4 regions of the Lysinibacillus sp. 1 U-2021 genome follow, and region 2 is predicted to be linked to each of the others. Evidence: riboswitches for the same ligand, from Rfam matches in the RefSeq annotation. Region 2 holds a riboswitch; each other region holds the start of a gene.

Region 1 (4,052 bases), 1.2 Mb from region 2:
AAAATTATAGAGAGAATATTAGTTACTGAGGATAATTTAATCTTAATAGTCGAGCCCTATTCATATAATTCTCACAATAATCCATTGTAAAATAATTGATAAGGAGATAATATAAGATGCCTAAATATGAAGTTGATTTAGATGTAACATTTATTAATGGAAAAGAAAAATCAAAACATTCATTTGAACTAGAAGAATTAGAGATATCACGAGCAACCAAGTTATGGATAACGAATAAATCTGCAAAAGAATCAGAGTTCATTGAAACCGTAAAACTAAATTTCGATATTGATAAAAATACAAATACAACTACATATTATGAATTTTCAACTTCTATTCCTACTACAATTATAACTTCATTTATCTATTATGTAGAAAGAATAGATAGTGAAGGGGATACAGTAGTATTCAACTCACATGATTTATAGATAAAGAGGGGATAATTTCCCTCTTTTTTATTTAGCTTATTGCTGTCAAATAGGGGGGATTTTGTCCATTTATTTATATGAAGAATAAGCTAAAAATCTAAGAATACAAAATAGAATGTTTCGCCTTGTGTGGAGAATAAAATATTCGAAACTACTATTAAATTAAAAGTTTATACTTGGAATATTATTGATAATTATATAAAGTATAAAAGGTCAGAGATGGTTAAATTATCTGTGATAAAATGGATTTAAATGAGAGGGGTAATATGAATGGTTTTATGTAAATCATGTGACAGAGAGATTGATAAAGGGGAAGCAATCAACGTATATGAGCGTGGGACTTATTGTGGAGGATCAGAAGAGGATTATTCAGATGAAGTAGTATGTGTAAAATGCGTCAATGAACATGATGAAGATGCACCTTATGCATATTGTATTTTCTGTGGGGAAGAAGCAGCATTTCATAAAAAAGATTTGCATCTCATCTATGACGAGACAGCTTTTGCATGTAAAGAACATAAAGATGAAGAATACGACGAATACGCTGCGGACGATGAATAAATAAAAAAATCAATTGGCAGCATTGAAGAGAGTGTTACACTCTCTTTTTTTATTGTTAAAATGTTGAAACAGAAAAGTAAGTTGCTGAATTGACTGAAATTGACTTTGAAAATTGACTCCTTTACAATAGATATTAGTAATCAATTAGGATAGTGTCTGAGTACATAAACCTTATGGTATAATAATAAAAACGGAATAATAGGATAGAGGTACAAATTAGATTTTTTAATTTGTTTAAAAGGGAAGATCGGTGTGAATCCGACGCTGTCCCGCAACTGTAAATGGGAGCACATTTCAAAAGGCCACTGTTACGGATCTTTTTCCGGCCTCAGCCAGCGCTCAGATCGATACCGATACGGCGGTCATTTTGCTGTGCCATGATCTCAACCGGGAGCTGCCAGTGTTGCAGGCCGCGCGAGAAGCAAAACCCTTTTATCTCGGCGCATTGGGCAGCCATCGAACCCACACGTTACGTCTGCAAAAGCTCCACGAGCTGGGATGGTCCAGGGAGGAGACAGCGCAAATCCGGGCCCCCGTCGGGATATTCCCCAAAGCCCGGGATGCGCATACTCTGGCACTCTCCGTGCTGGCAGAAATCGCCTCTGTACGTCTCCATCAGGAGGAGGATTCATGCCTGCCCCCGTCGTCCTGATCCTTGCGGCCGGGCGTGGAAAGCGCTTTCTCGCCTCCGAGGGAAATACCCATAAGTGTATCGGCTGGCGTCAGTCCCCGGAGGTTGCGCCTTATCGCTGGCCATTTGAAGAAAACGGGAGAACTTTCGACCTTGCGATTGAACCGCAGATTACGACTAATGATCTGCGTCTGATGTTGAGGCTGGTTCTTGCCGGCGGAGGAATAACAATTGCCACTCAGGAAACTTTCAGGCCATATATTGAAAGCGGTAAGCTTGTATCGCTGCTTGATGACTTTCTTCCACAATTTCCGGGCTTCTATCTGTATTTCCCACAGCGTCGCAATATTGCACCAAAGCTCCGCACCCTGATTGACTACGTCAAAGAATGGCGGCAGCAATTGGTTTAAATAGCTGCACCTGCACTGCCTGATGTCAGAACAGTATTTTGATGAATTGCCAAGGTTACAATGGCACAAATGCGGCACAGGAGGAAACGTGGTGTATTTAAATATGGGGTAACTCTTTGATTTTAATGGTGCCGATAATAGGAGTCGAACCTACGACCTTCGCATTACGAATTATAAGAATCCGCTTCTAATTCAAAGCATTACCCCATCAACACTGCGCTCACACGTCCCACCACATCAAAACATGTAAAGCCTTGCAAGCCATTGCGAGGCCTTATGTGTCTCAGTTTTGTCCCACCTTGTATTACGACTTGCATAGCCAATGAAGATAAACGTGACGACAAACGGCGCAGCAGTCTTCTTTTCCTTCATACTTTCCCCACCCAGCATGCATACCTTTATGCTATAACTGAAGTTTATGTCTGTTATGAGCGAGAAACGGGCATGATTAAGCAATACGATAAAAAACTCTCCTTTCAACTTATTTAATATTTAAAGATGCCAACACATGCTTTTCTGTTGCAACTGCAATTTCATATATCACTTCCATATTTTCAAAATTTTCCTTGTAACTAAGTTCTTCAGATGCATAACCTGTATGAGCAATTTTATGTCTAGTTTTCAGCACTTTATTTAGCACATTCAGAGCCATCTGAGAATCCGCTGTACCCAATGTCCACGTCTTAGATGTTTTTTTTACACCAAAAGCTTTGTCAAACAACGAGTCGACATTCGCTGCGCTAGGCGTATTGAACTGTTTAAGCAGGTCATCAATGCGACTTTGAGCAATTGAATTAATTGAAGGGTTATCGCTATCTTTTTTCAATGCATCAAAACAATACAGTACGAGATCTTTATTAAACTCTTGCCAACTTGCAACTAAATGAACTATGTATGATTGATAAAGATATTCTTTTTTTTGATTAATTGAATACACTGAATCCGGTTCATTCAAGTCTAGCTTATCTAGATCGTGCTCAATCCTTTGTATGATAGCTAACTTTTTAAGCTTCCGGGAAAAGAGTTGTGCATGAGTTTTTCTTAAACTTATTTTGTTCATCATTGATAACCTTCAATGTTTTAGTCCACAATCGTATGGTTAAGATATCAGTCAGTGAATTTTTGCGTTTTATCTTCTAACGTTACTGTAACACAGTTACTCATAAACGTTATCTGGAATCTATTTGTTAAAGATATGTCTATTAGTTTGGCAAAAGGAGCTACATAGCTGCCATCAACTCCACTTTATCAGCTTAGCCTTTTACTGCCGTTGCCGTGAACTGCTCCCCTTAAATTAAGATATCGCGATGATAGAAAATCCGCTTATGACTCGCAGCGGACAGCATAAATGGCAATCAGGTCTGCTGTTAGAGAACAGCGGAAGTCTGGGATGCATTTTTACATCGTGTTGTCTTGAGTCATGGGAAGTAGATCATTTTCAGTGGATGTTCAAGGGCTGGTAAATGATCCATTCCCAATTTTCAACAGGACCTACCAAGATGCACAAACTTTATATACAACCCATTTTTGAGAATTATCATCATACTCTACCCACCCACCAGTTACTTTACGAAGCTTAATGCCTTGAGTATACGCAGCACGAAGTATGGCCCCTTCTGGGATGGATAATGGATATTTATCGGGTGTTTTAATAAATTCTGTGATGAAGGAATTAGGAAAATTAAACTTTGTAATCATAGGATCCTCAACTGATTATTAGTATTTAACATCTAGCACTGCTCTTTATTAAGTAGTATTTAGTATTTGGGCACGAAGCTGCTCCGTATCAGGTTTAGCTGTCTGTTATGAGCGAGGAAGCGACTGTATTAGTGGCATGCACATAGTCACCATTGTTGCATAATTGTTGATTCTTTATGAGGAAAAGATGGATCAGTCAAAAGAGGGCGGATTGTACCAATCCAGTCCTCCATCGGTATTTTTTTCAGTTCCATCAATTCGTACAATGCAGCTCCCATACCTTGTGTCCTAACTTTGCTTGGGGTTACCTGGTTAAAATAGAAT
Region 2 (4,052 bases):
GCATGACAGGCATTGGTGAAGGTATTACCTGTTCCACGTGGATTTGGCTCCATTAATAAATGAACTTCTGCATAATGCTTGAGGGGCTCGAAATGACCATAGCCCGTTACGGTCGTCGCAATGGTTTCCATGTATAAAATTTGCGGCTCACCAAAGGAGACAGCTAATGAAAAACGCGTCATTAATACCTCTGTCAGGACCTCCAATTGAATGGCACCCATAATATGCACATGGATTTCCTGAAATTTTTCCTGCCAGACCACACGCAAGGACGGCTCTTCTGCTTCGAGTAACCGGAAAATCTGTAGCACTTCCTTGATATGCTGATCACCCTCATATTGAACCTTTGCCTGTAAGGTTGGGACAAGCTCATAGGGCTGTGATAGCATCGTTGTACCGATTCGATCCCCAATGTTTGCCTGGCTCAGTCCTTTGACAGCGAAAATTTCTCCTGCCTCTACCTGTTGAACGGTCTCAAAGCGACTGCCGTTATAAAGGCGAATTTCGGTCACTTTTTCTGTTACTTCGTCAAATGAAAATTCATCTCGTACATGCAACGAGCCTTTGGTTGCCTTCATAAAGGTTAAACGCTGGTGCCCATCATGACGAATCTTAAAAACCTCGCCCTCAAACGGGGCATCCTTGTCAAAATGGGAAGCCGTTAACAGCGGGAGCTGGTCAAGAAATTCCTGAATGCCCTCATCCTTTAAGGCCGAGCCAGCAAAGCAAGGGAAGGCACCTTCATTTTTAATCATTTCCTTTAATTGAGCAAGACACTGTTCATGCTCCAATGACTCATTTAGAAAGGCATCAAGCAATTTTTCGTCGCGCTCCGCCAGCCATTCCATAATATTATTTGATACATAGTCTGCTCGAAGTGGCTCATCGATGAACAATACATGCTGAGAACAATCTTTGCGAAGCTGTCTGATGACAGCCTCCATATTGGCACCCTCACGATCCATTTTATTGATAAAGAAGAAGGTAGGGACATGGTATTGACGTAAAAGTTGCCACACTGTTTCTGTATGGCCCTGTATCCCTTCGACAGCGCTAATGATAATAATGGCATAATCCATCACACGAATAGCACGCTCCATCTCAGGGGAGAAATCGACATGCCCTGGCGTATCAATCAATGTGTATGTATCATCGCCAATATTTATGCGCCCTTGCTCGGCAAATATCGTAATGCCTCGTCTGCGCTCTAGCTCATGATGATCAAGAAAGGTATCCTGATGATCAACTCGCCCCCGTGCTTGAATACTATTTGTATGAAAAAGCACTTGCTCAGAGAAGGTCGTTTTTCCTGCATCCACGTGCGCAAGTACACCGATCGTTTTGTACATAAGAAATCCTCGTTTCTATAGAATGCTATCTTTTTATTGTAACAGAATACTAGCTTCTATATTTCTTGTAAAATAGTTCGTCTTTATGTCAAAATAGTGCTAATATAATGATGATTATACTTTTAGTGTCATACTACTGATTGCGCGATAAATTTTCTTCTGCTAGTCTATCAATAGTATTGACCATTATAGAACGTATTGGTGCAAATGGCATTTGTCATTTGCTTAAAAGGGAAATCGGTGCAATTCCGATGCTGTCCCGCAACTGTAAATGGGGAGTCTATACAGCATGCCACTGTAGTGAAACTATGGGAAGGCGTATAGATGATGAACCTAAGCCAGGATACCTGCCAGTATGTATTTTTTGACTAAGAACCACGAGGATGGGGATAGTGATGAAGGTAATGATACCGTTATTTCACTATGCTACTCTCTTGGCGACAAGAGGGTTTTTTTATGCCCTTCCAACTACCTTAGTAGTAAAGAAGTCTCTGATTTCTTTCTATATTTTAACAGCAAAGGAGAAAAGGACATGAAGAAATGGAAAAGTATATGGCTGATGATGATCATTGCCTTGGTCGCTGTTTTAGGGGCTTGTAACGCAAAGGACAAAACGGAATCAGCTGCACAAGGTGAAAAGGTTGAGCCATCTGAGGCGGCAGCAGAAGTAACCATTGAAAATAATGACACAACTCAAACATATACGGAAGCACCAACAAAAGCGATTAGCTTAAATCAACATGTGACAGAAATCATGCTTGCACTTGGTTTAGAGGATTCTATGGTAGGGACAGCTTACTTAGATGATAAAATCTATGAACCACTGCAAGAGGCATACGATAAGGTCCCTGTTCTTTCCGATCAATACCCAACGAAGGAGCAAGTCATCGATGCCGAGGCAGATTTCCTATATGCTGGCTGGAAAAGTGGCTTTGGCGAAAAGGGTGTAGGCACACCAGAAGAGCTTGAAGAATTAGGCATCCATACGTATTTACATACGGCTTCCAACATGACAAAGCCAACAATAGAAGATATTTTCACTGATATTCGCAATATCGCGAAGATTTTCCGTATTGAGGATCGTGGCGAAGCTTTAATTGAGCAAATGACGAAAGATGTAGAGGCAGTACAAGCTAAATTACCAAAAGATAGCGAAAAATTACGTGTTCTTGTGTTTGATAGCGGTGAAAAGGATGTATTTACAGCTGGTCAAAACTTTATGAATGAGCTTGTGACAATCGCGGGTGGACAAAATATCTTTGGTGATGTGGAATCTAGCTGGACAACTGTGTCGAAGGAAGATGCAGTAGACCGCAACCCAGAGGTAGTTGTCGTGATTGATTACGGTGAAACAACGGCAGACCAAAAGATCCAATTCTTAAAAAATGATCCAGCCTTAAAGGAGATGGAAGCGGTCAAAAATGAGCGCTTTGTCATCCTGCCACTTTCAGCAGCGTCTGAAGGAGTTCGTGCGGCAGAGGCCATTGAAATTTTAGCAAAGGGCTTCTATCCTGAAAACTTTTAATCCATTCGAGCTAGCGTTTTGCTAGCTCCTTTTTTATAAGGAGCGATAAAAATGAACGCATTTCAAAAAAATGTACCAGATCAAACATTTGAAACACTGAACGGTCATGGTGAGTTTACCCGTCTAGCCGTTAGCCCTGGCATTATTAATAAGCATTATACTCCTGCACAATTCCAAAAAATAGCCGAAATTGCTGGCGAAAAGGGGGCGATAAAATATTCTGCTTCCTATAGTATACTCGTATCCATACCAACGTGCGATGCCACGGAAGCGGTGCAAGCCTTACAGGAAGCAGGTCTTTATGTTGCTCCCTCTGGTTCAATCATAGCCATGAAGGCCTGCGATTTTTGTGATGGGGAGAAAATGGAGGCTGCTCCGATAACCGAACAGCTCTATCATGCCATAGAGGGGATGAAGGTACCTGCAAGAGTGCGTGTCAATATTAATGGCTGTGCATCAGCTTGCTACAATGCAGTCTATGATGATATTGGACTCGTTTACCAACAAGAAAGCTTTGATGTCTATTTAGGGGCAGTACCAATGGGAGCAAAGGCACAGGCTGGCACGTTATTCGCTAAGAGGGTAGACGTCACACAAATTGAAGATTTTTTACTGCACCTGATAAACCTTTATAAGGAGCATGCTCGCCCAAATGAGCCCTTTTATAAATTTTATCGCAGAACAAAGTCAGCAGAATATTGGGAACTAGTGAAAAATTCAATTCAATAGAGGAATATTACTTAGGGTGTCGAAGTATTGTAGTAAGGCACAGAAAATTACAATACAAAGGAGCAAGAACATGACATCGAAACAAGGGATTCAACCAGAAGATCTTTATCACTTAAAATCAGTAGCAGATCCACAGCTTTCACCAGATGGGACAGAGGTAGTTTATGTAGAGACTCGTATGGACGAGAAGAAAAATGACTATATATCGAATTTGTTTTACATAAACTTGAAGGACAAAACACCACAGCAATGGACATTTGGTGAAGATAGAACGAGTTCCCCTGTTTGGTCACCAGATGGCAGTCAAATTGCATTTTTGTCAACGAGAACAGGTAAGTCGCAAATTTATGTTCTTTCGAAAACAGGTGGAGAGGCAAAACAGGTGACACATTGTAAAAATGGAGCGACCTCCCCTGTCTGGTCACCATGTGGCAAGAAAATTGCTTTTT
Region 3 (4,052 bases), 650 kb from region 2:
GCGTACTACGAACTTTTTTACGGAAGATGACACGCTTCAAAAAATAGTAGAAATGATGTTAGATAAAGAGTTTTTATCCTATGCCCAACGAGAGTTAGCAGATTTTGGTGAGCTATGTGCAGGTGATATTGATGCGAGGGCAAAACATACAGATCGACAGGGTGAGCCTCGCCTTCAAAGATATGATGCCTATGGTGAAGAGATATCGGAGGTTTGGGTTAATGATGGCTATAAAAAAACGATTGAAGAGACATATAATACTGGGATTGTAGGCTATGTACACAAGCATATTCCGCAGCTAGGCCACAAGGGGAATTATGTTTATAGCTTTGCACAAGGTTATTTGCTATCCCATGCAGAACCTGGTTTTTATTGTCCCGTAACATTGACGATGGCTACTGCCTATCTATTAGATCATTATGCAGATGAAGAGGTAAAGCAGCGTTTTTTACCACATGTTTGTGCAACAGGTGACACAGATTTATATGAAGGTGCGACCTTTTTAACAGAACGTCAAGGAGGCTCTGACGTTGGTGCAAATGTGGTGGAGGCGAGAAAGGATGGCACTGCGTATCGTCTATATGGTGAAAAATACTTTGCATCCAATGCGGGCATGTGTGGTGTAGCGATGGTATTGGCACGACTAGAAAGTGCACCAGCAGGTTCCAAAGGCTTAACGTTGTTTGCAGTTCCTTGGCGTAAAGAAGATGGAACAACAAATCATCTACGTATTCGCCGACTGAAAGATAAGCTAGGCGTTCGGGCAGTTCCCTCTGGTGAGGTAGAATTTGATGGTGCTCTTGCCTACGTTGTAGGGGAGCAAAATAAAGGGATTTATTATATGCTAGAAGCACTAAATCTCTCCAGAATTTGTAATGCAGTCGCTTCAATTGGTATTATGCGTCGCGGCTTCTTAGAGGCGAAACATTATGTAAGCAATCGACATGCATTTGGCAAGCCCTTAACACAATACCCTATGATTCAGGATACTTTAGGGAAATTTGCAGCTAAGTTGCACGTGGAAGTAGCGACAGTTTTTGATCTTATTCAATTATACGATAAAGTGACAAGTGGACAGGGCACACAGCAAGATCTTATTATGAATCGTTTATATATTGCCATTATGAAAAAGGAAACGGCAGAGCAAGCTGTTCACTATGCTAGTGAGGCAATTGAATTACATGGAGGTAATGGCTATATAGAAGACTTTGTAACGCCTCGCTTATTAAGAGATGCGCAAGTATTGACGGTGTGGGAGGGGACGGCTAATATTTTGGCCTTGGAACTCATTCGTTTAGTAGATAAGTTTCATGCCCATGAACTGTTTGTACAGGAGATGGAGGAACGATTAGACAAATTAGCTAACAGTTCATTAGTACAAATTGTTAAAGAACAATTGGCGAATATGTCTGTGAAACTTCAAATTTTTAGCGCTTTAGACGAAGCAACGAAAACTTTTGAAGCAAAAGGTGTGGCGGAAAAAATGGCGCACCTTTATGAAAGTGTCATAGCGGTTGAGTGGGCACATAAATTTGGTGGGAAATATGAAAAACTAGCGGACATTTATTTAGAGCAGACATGGTCATTAAGAGAAATGGGTGCACAAATGAAAACAGTTCAATACTTTTCTGAAATTGTATAATGGCCGGGGAGTCGTCTTGAATGGAGGCGACTTCTTTCATTTTCATGTATAATGAAATCAACTGAATATTATAAAGGTTCTTTACTTAAGTAAAGTGAAAAGGGAAATCGGTGTAATTCCGATGCGGTCCCGCCACTGTAAGTGTGAGTTTTTTCAAATGATGCCACTGAAGATTTCGGGAAGGCTTGAAAAATCGCAAGTAGCACTAGCCAGGAGACCTGCCTTTATAACGACATGACAACCTACGAGGATAGGGTGGTGGATTTTGTATCAGTTTTTTTGGTGCGATTTTGCCCCCTCATCGATCAAAGATGAGGGGTTTTATTTTGATGTAGAATAAAGCGAAATGTCGCACGGATCAACGAAGGAGGATTCACATGAAGAAATTTTGGAAAATAGGATTATCAGCATTTTTAGCAGTAGGCTTGCTAGCTGCTTGTGGGCAGGAAGCAAAAGATAACAAGCCATCTAACGAGCAGCAAACACAGCAAGAAACAGCCCAGGTGGATGAAGCAACATTCCCAATGACGATAACAGATGCCCTTGGTAAGGACATTACACTTGAAGCACCTCCTGAGAAAATTGTTTCACTTATTCCGAGTAATACGGAAATCCTTTTTGGACTAGGTTTAAATGATGAAATAGTTGGTGTTACGGACAACGACGATTATCCGCCAGAGGCAGCTGAGAAGGATAAGGTTGGCGGTATGGAATACGATATTGAAAAAATTATTGCCTTAAAACCAGATATCGTTTTTTCACACGAATCTAGCATGTCTCTTTCAGAAGAGGCTATTGCACAGCTTGAATCAGCAGGTTTGAAAGTATTTGTTGTAAAAAATGCACAAGACTTTAATGAAACATATACAACAATTGAGCAACTGGGACGTGCTACAGGGAAATTACCAGAGGCAGAAAAAATTGTCGCGAATATGAAGGCAAAAGTAGAAGAAGTTTTGTCTAAAGTCAAGGATGTTGAACCCAAAAAAGTGTTAGTTGAAGCATCAGATGAGCCAGATATTTATACAGCTGGCAATGGTACATTTATGAACGCGATGCTTGAAATGATTAATGCAGAGAATGTAGCTGTAGATGGCGATAATTGGTATAAAATTGATGCAGAACAAATTATCGCAAAAAATCCAGATGTCATCGTGGTGACATATCATTATGTACCAGATATTTTAACGAAAATACCAAAACGTGCGGGCTTTGATACGATTAATGCCGTAAAAAATAATGCGATTGTGCAGGTAGATGAAAGTACGACAAGTCGTCAAGGGCCACGTTTAGCTGAAGGTCTAGAAGAATTAGCAAAAGCAATCTATCCTGAGGTATTTAAGTGAAAAAAATAGCACTAGCCTATACATTAACATGTACGCTTCTTCTTATTAGCATCTGGTGTGGCGTAGCGATAGGCTCGGTTCATATTCCATTAGAAGTATTGTGGAATAAGGCGGTTGATGAAACAGCCGCCAATATCTTTTGGAAAATTCGTTTGCCTCGCGTGTTATTAGCGGGACTAGTAGGCGCATCTCTAGCTATTGCTGGAGCAGCTTTCCAAGGTTTATTAAAAAATCCATTAGCTGATCCATATACACTAGGGGTTTCATCAGGGGCTTCTGTTGGTGCTGTTTTAACGATCTTTTTTAGTATTTCTATACCTGTTGTCGGTTTGTATGCGCTGCCAACCTTTAGTATGATTGGTGCTATCATTACGATGGTAGTTGTTATGAGCTTTGCTAGACTCGTAGACCGCTCATTAAAAATGGAAACGTTGATATTAACAGGTGTTATTTTTAGTTCATTTTTAGGTTCCCTCATTTCATTAATGATTGCCTTATCTGGTGAAGAATTACGTCAGGTAATAGGCTGGCTACTTGGTTCTGTTTCGATGCGTGGTTGGCCATATGTCCAAATGATCATTCCATTTGTGATTGTAGGTTCAATAATGTTATGGACACAAAGACGAGAATTAAATGTCTTGTTGTATGGTGAAGAGCGAGCAAAACATTTAGGTGTTAATGTAAAGCGCAGTAAATATTTGATATTAGCAGGTGGCTCCATGCTAACTGGAGCAGCTGTAGCAGTTTCTGGCACAATTGGCTTTGTAGGGTTAGTGGTGCCGCATATGACAAGGATGATTTGGGGTTCTGATCATCGCCACTTATTACCATTATCTTTTTTCAATGGTGCAACATTACTCATTATTTGTGACTTAGTAGCACGAACAATCATTGTGCCAAGAGAGCTACCAATTGGTGTCATTACGGCATTTATTGGAGCACCTGTTTTCTCCTATATTTTTTATAAGCAGCGAAGAAGCAAGGGGGTACGGGCATGATTGTTGTTGAACATCTATCAGGTGGCTATGAAGATGTACCAATCGTCAGGGACATTAGTTTTACTG
Region 4 (4,052 bases), 2.2 Mb from region 2:
TTGGTTCATTGCCCAAGGTTCATTTTCTTCGCGTAAACGTTGATGTGGACGTAATGGCTGTTTCTCTTCACCCAGGGTATATTTACGTTGGTAACCGCGGGGCGTAATCATCTTATTGTCATAAAAAAATGTTGACGAATTCCCGATAATGACAGTTGTCAGCATACCAATATCATGTTCTAGCATTTCTGCTAGTGTTGTCATGGTCACTTCTTGACGTTCTCGATAGGCACTTTTCACAAGCCCAACTGGTGTGTCTGGCGAACGATATTCTAAGAGTATTCGTTGAGCCTCGACAATTTGTCTTGTTCGACGTCCACTTTTAGGATTGTATAAAGCAATGACAAAGTCCGCCATTGCAGCTGCCTCGACACGCTTTGCAATTAAATTCCAAGGTGTTAGATGGTCACTCAAACTGATTGTACAAGCATCATGCATAATAGGTGCACCAAGTATGCTAGCGCATGAATTAATCGCAGAAATCCCAGGAACAATTTCTACTTCAATTCCTGTAGCTTCTGTCCAGCCTAGCTCAATTAACACCTCATAGACTAATCCTGCCATGCCATAGACGCCTGCATCACCACTCGAAATTACTGAGACGATGCTCCCTGCTTCGGCTTGACGAACGGCTTCCTGTGCACGCGACACTTCTTCTGTCATGCCTGTACTAACAATCGATTTTGTACTTACTAAATCTTGAATCAGCTCTACATAGGTTTTATAGCCTATAATCATATCACTTTGTTGTAAAGCCTCTACTGCACGTGTCGTAATATGCTTAAAATCTCCAGGTCCAAAGCCTACTACGAAAATTTTTCCTTTTTGCGCCATGTTGTTACCCCTCTTTCACCTTTTCGATCCCTTTAATGGCAGTTGTTTGAGCAGTACGCTGTAATGTACCTTCACGAAGTGTAAAGACATGTTCGTTGTATAAGGATTCATGATGTAAATCTTGTACTAGTGTTCTAGCATGCTCTGTTGATGGCACACGATACCAGTTTCCTTGAGGATAAGCGATTACCACACAAGCATCCTTGCAGCGTCCATTACAGCGCGTTCTTGTCGTATGTATTTCCTGATCGAGTGCTTGCCGCTGTATCTCATCTCGAATGGCTAAGGTAATTTCCTCCCCATCCTTTTTCATGCAGCTACTGCCATTGCAAATAAAGAGATGTGTTTTCATCCCCTCTAAATTCCAAGTTGTCATCTTCTGTCTCCCCTCATTTGCTTTTTGGAAAAAGAAAAACCTTTACTCTATAACGAAGAGTAAAGGTTTTGTAGAAGCCAAATAAAAACGAATAGAATGAAATACAGGTACCCGCTTTCGCTTCAACTTCTCCCTCCGAAAAGTTTGCATGCACAATCAAATAAGCAGGTTTCCTGACTTAAGCTTCATTTTACTGTCGCACCTTCCCAAGTTTGTACCAGTGGCTTTGCGATTTCATCAGCTATTACAGTAGCGGGGGCTGTATTGGATTTTCACCAATTTCCCTATTATCTCGAGCTATTCGAGCACTTATTGACGTTTTATATGAAATTTTTAGTAGAATTTTAAATAGAAAACTGTCTTTATCATATCTTATTATTTTAAAATTTCAATATTTCTTTAAAAATTTATGACAAATTTATCAATTTTGAATGGAACTAGGTATGAAATTTATACAATCATATAATTTGCACACAAAATTTTATCAGAATATTCACCGTTGACCTTTAATTTAAAAAATTTTATAAAAGGTATAGCATATTTATGGAAATTCATGTTACACTTTGTCGTGAAATCTCACAATTTGAATGTTTTTCGGTGCAAAGTGCTTGTCATTTTGCTTAAAAGGGAAGCCGGTTTGAGTCCGGCGCGGTCCCGCCACTGTAATAGGGAGCTTTATAGAATATGTCACTGTCCAACGGATGGGAAGACCTATAAAGCATTGAACTAGAGCCAGGAGACCTGCCGAAAAATAAGTGATCGTTTCAACCTACGAGGATAGGTGTGCGGCTTAGCAGATGAGACTGTTATTTGCTTTTTTAGCTATGCACTTTTCCACCTAAGGAGAAGTGCTTTTTTTAATTACGCACGCAATATTCTAAAAATCTATTAATTAGTTAGGAGGAAAGCTTTTTGACATTATCATGGTGGAAACTTAGTTATTTTTTACTGGCCTTTTTAATCGTGCCAAAACGTGCCTTTGCCATGCATATCATGGAAGGTTTTTTACCAATCGAATGGGCTATTTTTTGGTGGGTGATCTCTATCCCATTTATCATTCTAGGATTGCGTTCTATTCGAAAAACCATTGATGAAAATCCTGAAACAAAAATGCTTTTGGGGCTTTCAGGAGCCTTTGCCTTTGTGCTATCCGCCCTAAAAATCCCTTCAGTTACAGGTAGTTGCTCTCACCCAACTGGTGTAGGACTTGGGACAGTACTCTTTGGCCCTCTAGCAATGAGTGTAATTGGAACAATCGTTTTATTATTTCAATCTTTATTATTAGCTCATGGAGGAATTACAACTTTAGGGGCTAATGCCTTTTCTATGGCTATTGTTGGTCCTTTTATTGCTTACTTTGTCTTTAAAGGGGCTCAAAAAGTAGGGTTGTCATTTTCACTAGCCATATTCTTTGCAGCTATGCTTGGTGATTTAGGTACATACATTGTGACTTCTGTACAACTAGCACTAGCCTTTCCTTCAGAGGTTGGAGGCTTTATGGCATCCTTTACAAAGTTTGCAGGTATTTTTGCCTTAACGCAAATTCCTTTAGCAGTGAGTGAAGGAATTTTAACGGTCATTGTGATGAATTTCTTGAAAAAATACAATGTTAGCGAATTAAAAACGTTACGTGTTTTCTCAACAAAGGAGGCACATTAACAAATGAAAAAAAATTTATTGTTATTAGCAATTGTTGTGTTGTTAGCCATCATTCCCTTATTCATACAAAAAGGTGCTGAATTTGGTGGTGCTGATGGAGAAGCAGAAGCAGCTATCGGTGAAATCAATGCGGAATATGAACCATGGTTTGAAAGTCTATGGGAGCCACCAAGTGGTGAAATCGAAAGCTTATTATTCGTGCTACAGGCAGCTATAGGAGCTGGCTTTATTGGCTACTTCATCGGCTATATGCGTGGCAAACACAAAGAAGGTTAACCATTATGTTACTCATTGATAAGTATGCCTATCTGAATAAGCTAGCGTCCGTTCATCCGCTAGAAAAAATGATATTTTCACTTGGACTACTTCTCATAACGCTCATCATGAGAGATGAACGACTTTCACTCATTACATTTTTTGTAATGAGTGCTTTTATCATTTTAGGTGCAAAAATTCCGCTTGCATACTACGGCAAATTATTATTGCTACCTAGCTTTTTCTTATTAACAAGTCTCGTATCTATTTTACTTTCCTTTACATCATCAACGAATACACTCCCTGCCCATATTTGGTCGTTTACATTTAGGAATTGGACTGTCTTTATTGGGAATGCAAGTGTGTTAGCAGCGCAACAGCTGTTCTTTATTGTCCTTGGCAGCATTAGTTGTTTATACTTTTTAATTCTAACCACTTCCGTACAAGGAATATGTTATGTGCTACGACAATGGCGACTCCCCTCTTTATTAGTGGAGCTCGTCGAACTAACCTATCGTTTTATTTTTATGTTTTTAGAAAGCATGCAAAATATACATCTCGCCCAGCAAGCACGTCTCGGCTATCATTCACCGATGCAATGGCTACGCTCTGTCTCCATGCTTATTGTGGCATTATTTGTGGAAATGTTTCAGCGTAGCCGGGAGCTCAACAACGCCATACAATCACGTGGAGGCGAGGCCGTCTACTGGCAAGAGATGGGCTCTTATAGCAAGAAAAATTGGCTAGGCATGGCAGCTATTTTACTAGTCCTCATCGTATATGGAGGGTATTTTACATGACAGCATTTTATTTTGAACTCAACCAATTATCTTATGCCTATGCGGATGGTACGAAGGCGTTGTCAGATATTACATTAGACATTCCAAAAGGTAAAAAAATCGCCATACTCGGGCATAATGGCGCAGGA

Evidence for each region. A riboswitch is a leader RNA that binds a small molecule or an ion and turns the genes downstream of it on or off. The one in region 2 is predicted to bind cobalamin.
Region 1: another riboswitch for cobalamin. It lies ahead of paoD (molybdenum cofactor insertion chaperone PaoD); the one in region 2 lies ahead of QH639_RS21735 (ABC transporter substrate-binding protein).
Region 3: another riboswitch for cobalamin. It lies ahead of QH639_RS25135 (ABC transporter substrate-binding protein); the one in region 2 lies ahead of QH639_RS21735 (ABC transporter substrate-binding protein).
Region 4: another riboswitch for cobalamin. It lies ahead of QH639_RS09545 (energy-coupling factor ABC transporter permease); the one in region 2 lies ahead of QH639_RS21735 (ABC transporter substrate-binding protein).

What each region holds. Positions count from the first base shown of each region.
Region 1 covers NZ_CP123966.1:2,876,465-2,880,516, reverse strand. The annotation lists gene QH639_RS14790 (hypothetical protein) at 1-90, shown strand, start outside; gene QH639_RS14785 (hypothetical protein) at 117-428, shown strand; gene QH639_RS14780 (hypothetical protein) at 699-989, shown strand; cobalamin riboswitch at 1,180-1,405, shown strand; partial or broken gene paoD (molybdenum cofactor insertion chaperone PaoD) at 1,366-1,641, shown strand; gene QH639_RS14775 (LysR substrate-binding domain-containing protein) at 1,620-2,030, shown strand; gene QH639_RS14770 (HEPN domain-containing protein) at 2,512-3,093, opposite strand; gene QH639_RS14765 (hypothetical protein) at 3,522-3,728, opposite strand; gene QH639_RS14760 (hypothetical protein) at 3,875-4,052, opposite strand, start outside.
Region 2 covers NZ_CP123966.1:4,101,899-4,105,950, reverse strand. The annotation lists gene QH639_RS21740 (elongation factor G) at 1-1,349, opposite strand, end outside; cobalamin riboswitch at 1,532-1,718, shown strand; gene QH639_RS21735 (ABC transporter substrate-binding protein) at 1,882-2,874, shown strand; gene QH639_RS21730 (precorrin-3B methylase) at 2,926-3,603, shown strand; gene QH639_RS21725 (S9 family peptidase) at 3,674-4,052, shown strand, end outside.
Region 3 covers NZ_CP123966.1:4,751,152-4,755,203, reverse strand. The annotation lists gene QH639_RS25140 (acyl-CoA dehydrogenase family protein) at 1-1,642, shown strand, start outside; cobalamin riboswitch at 1,700-1,882, shown strand; gene QH639_RS25135 (ABC transporter substrate-binding protein) at 2,020-2,988, shown strand; gene QH639_RS25130 (FecCD family ABC transporter permease) at 2,985-3,986, shown strand; gene QH639_RS25125 (adenosylcobinamide amidohydrolase) at 3,983-4,052, shown strand, end outside.
Region 4 covers NZ_CP123966.1:1,868,360-1,872,411, forward strand. The annotation lists gene cobJ (precorrin-3B C(17)-methyltransferase) at 1-834, opposite strand, end outside; gene QH639_RS09540 ((2Fe-2S) ferredoxin domain-containing protein) at 839-1,210, opposite strand; cobalamin riboswitch at 1,357-1,538, opposite strand; cobalamin riboswitch at 1,789-1,973, shown strand; gene QH639_RS09545 (energy-coupling factor ABC transporter permease) at 2,123-2,869, shown strand; gene QH639_RS09550 (energy-coupling factor ABC transporter substrate-binding protein) at 2,873-3,145, shown strand; gene cbiQ (cobalt ECF transporter T component CbiQ) at 3,151-3,924, shown strand; gene QH639_RS09560 (energy-coupling factor ABC transporter ATP-binding protein) at 3,921-4,052, shown strand, end outside.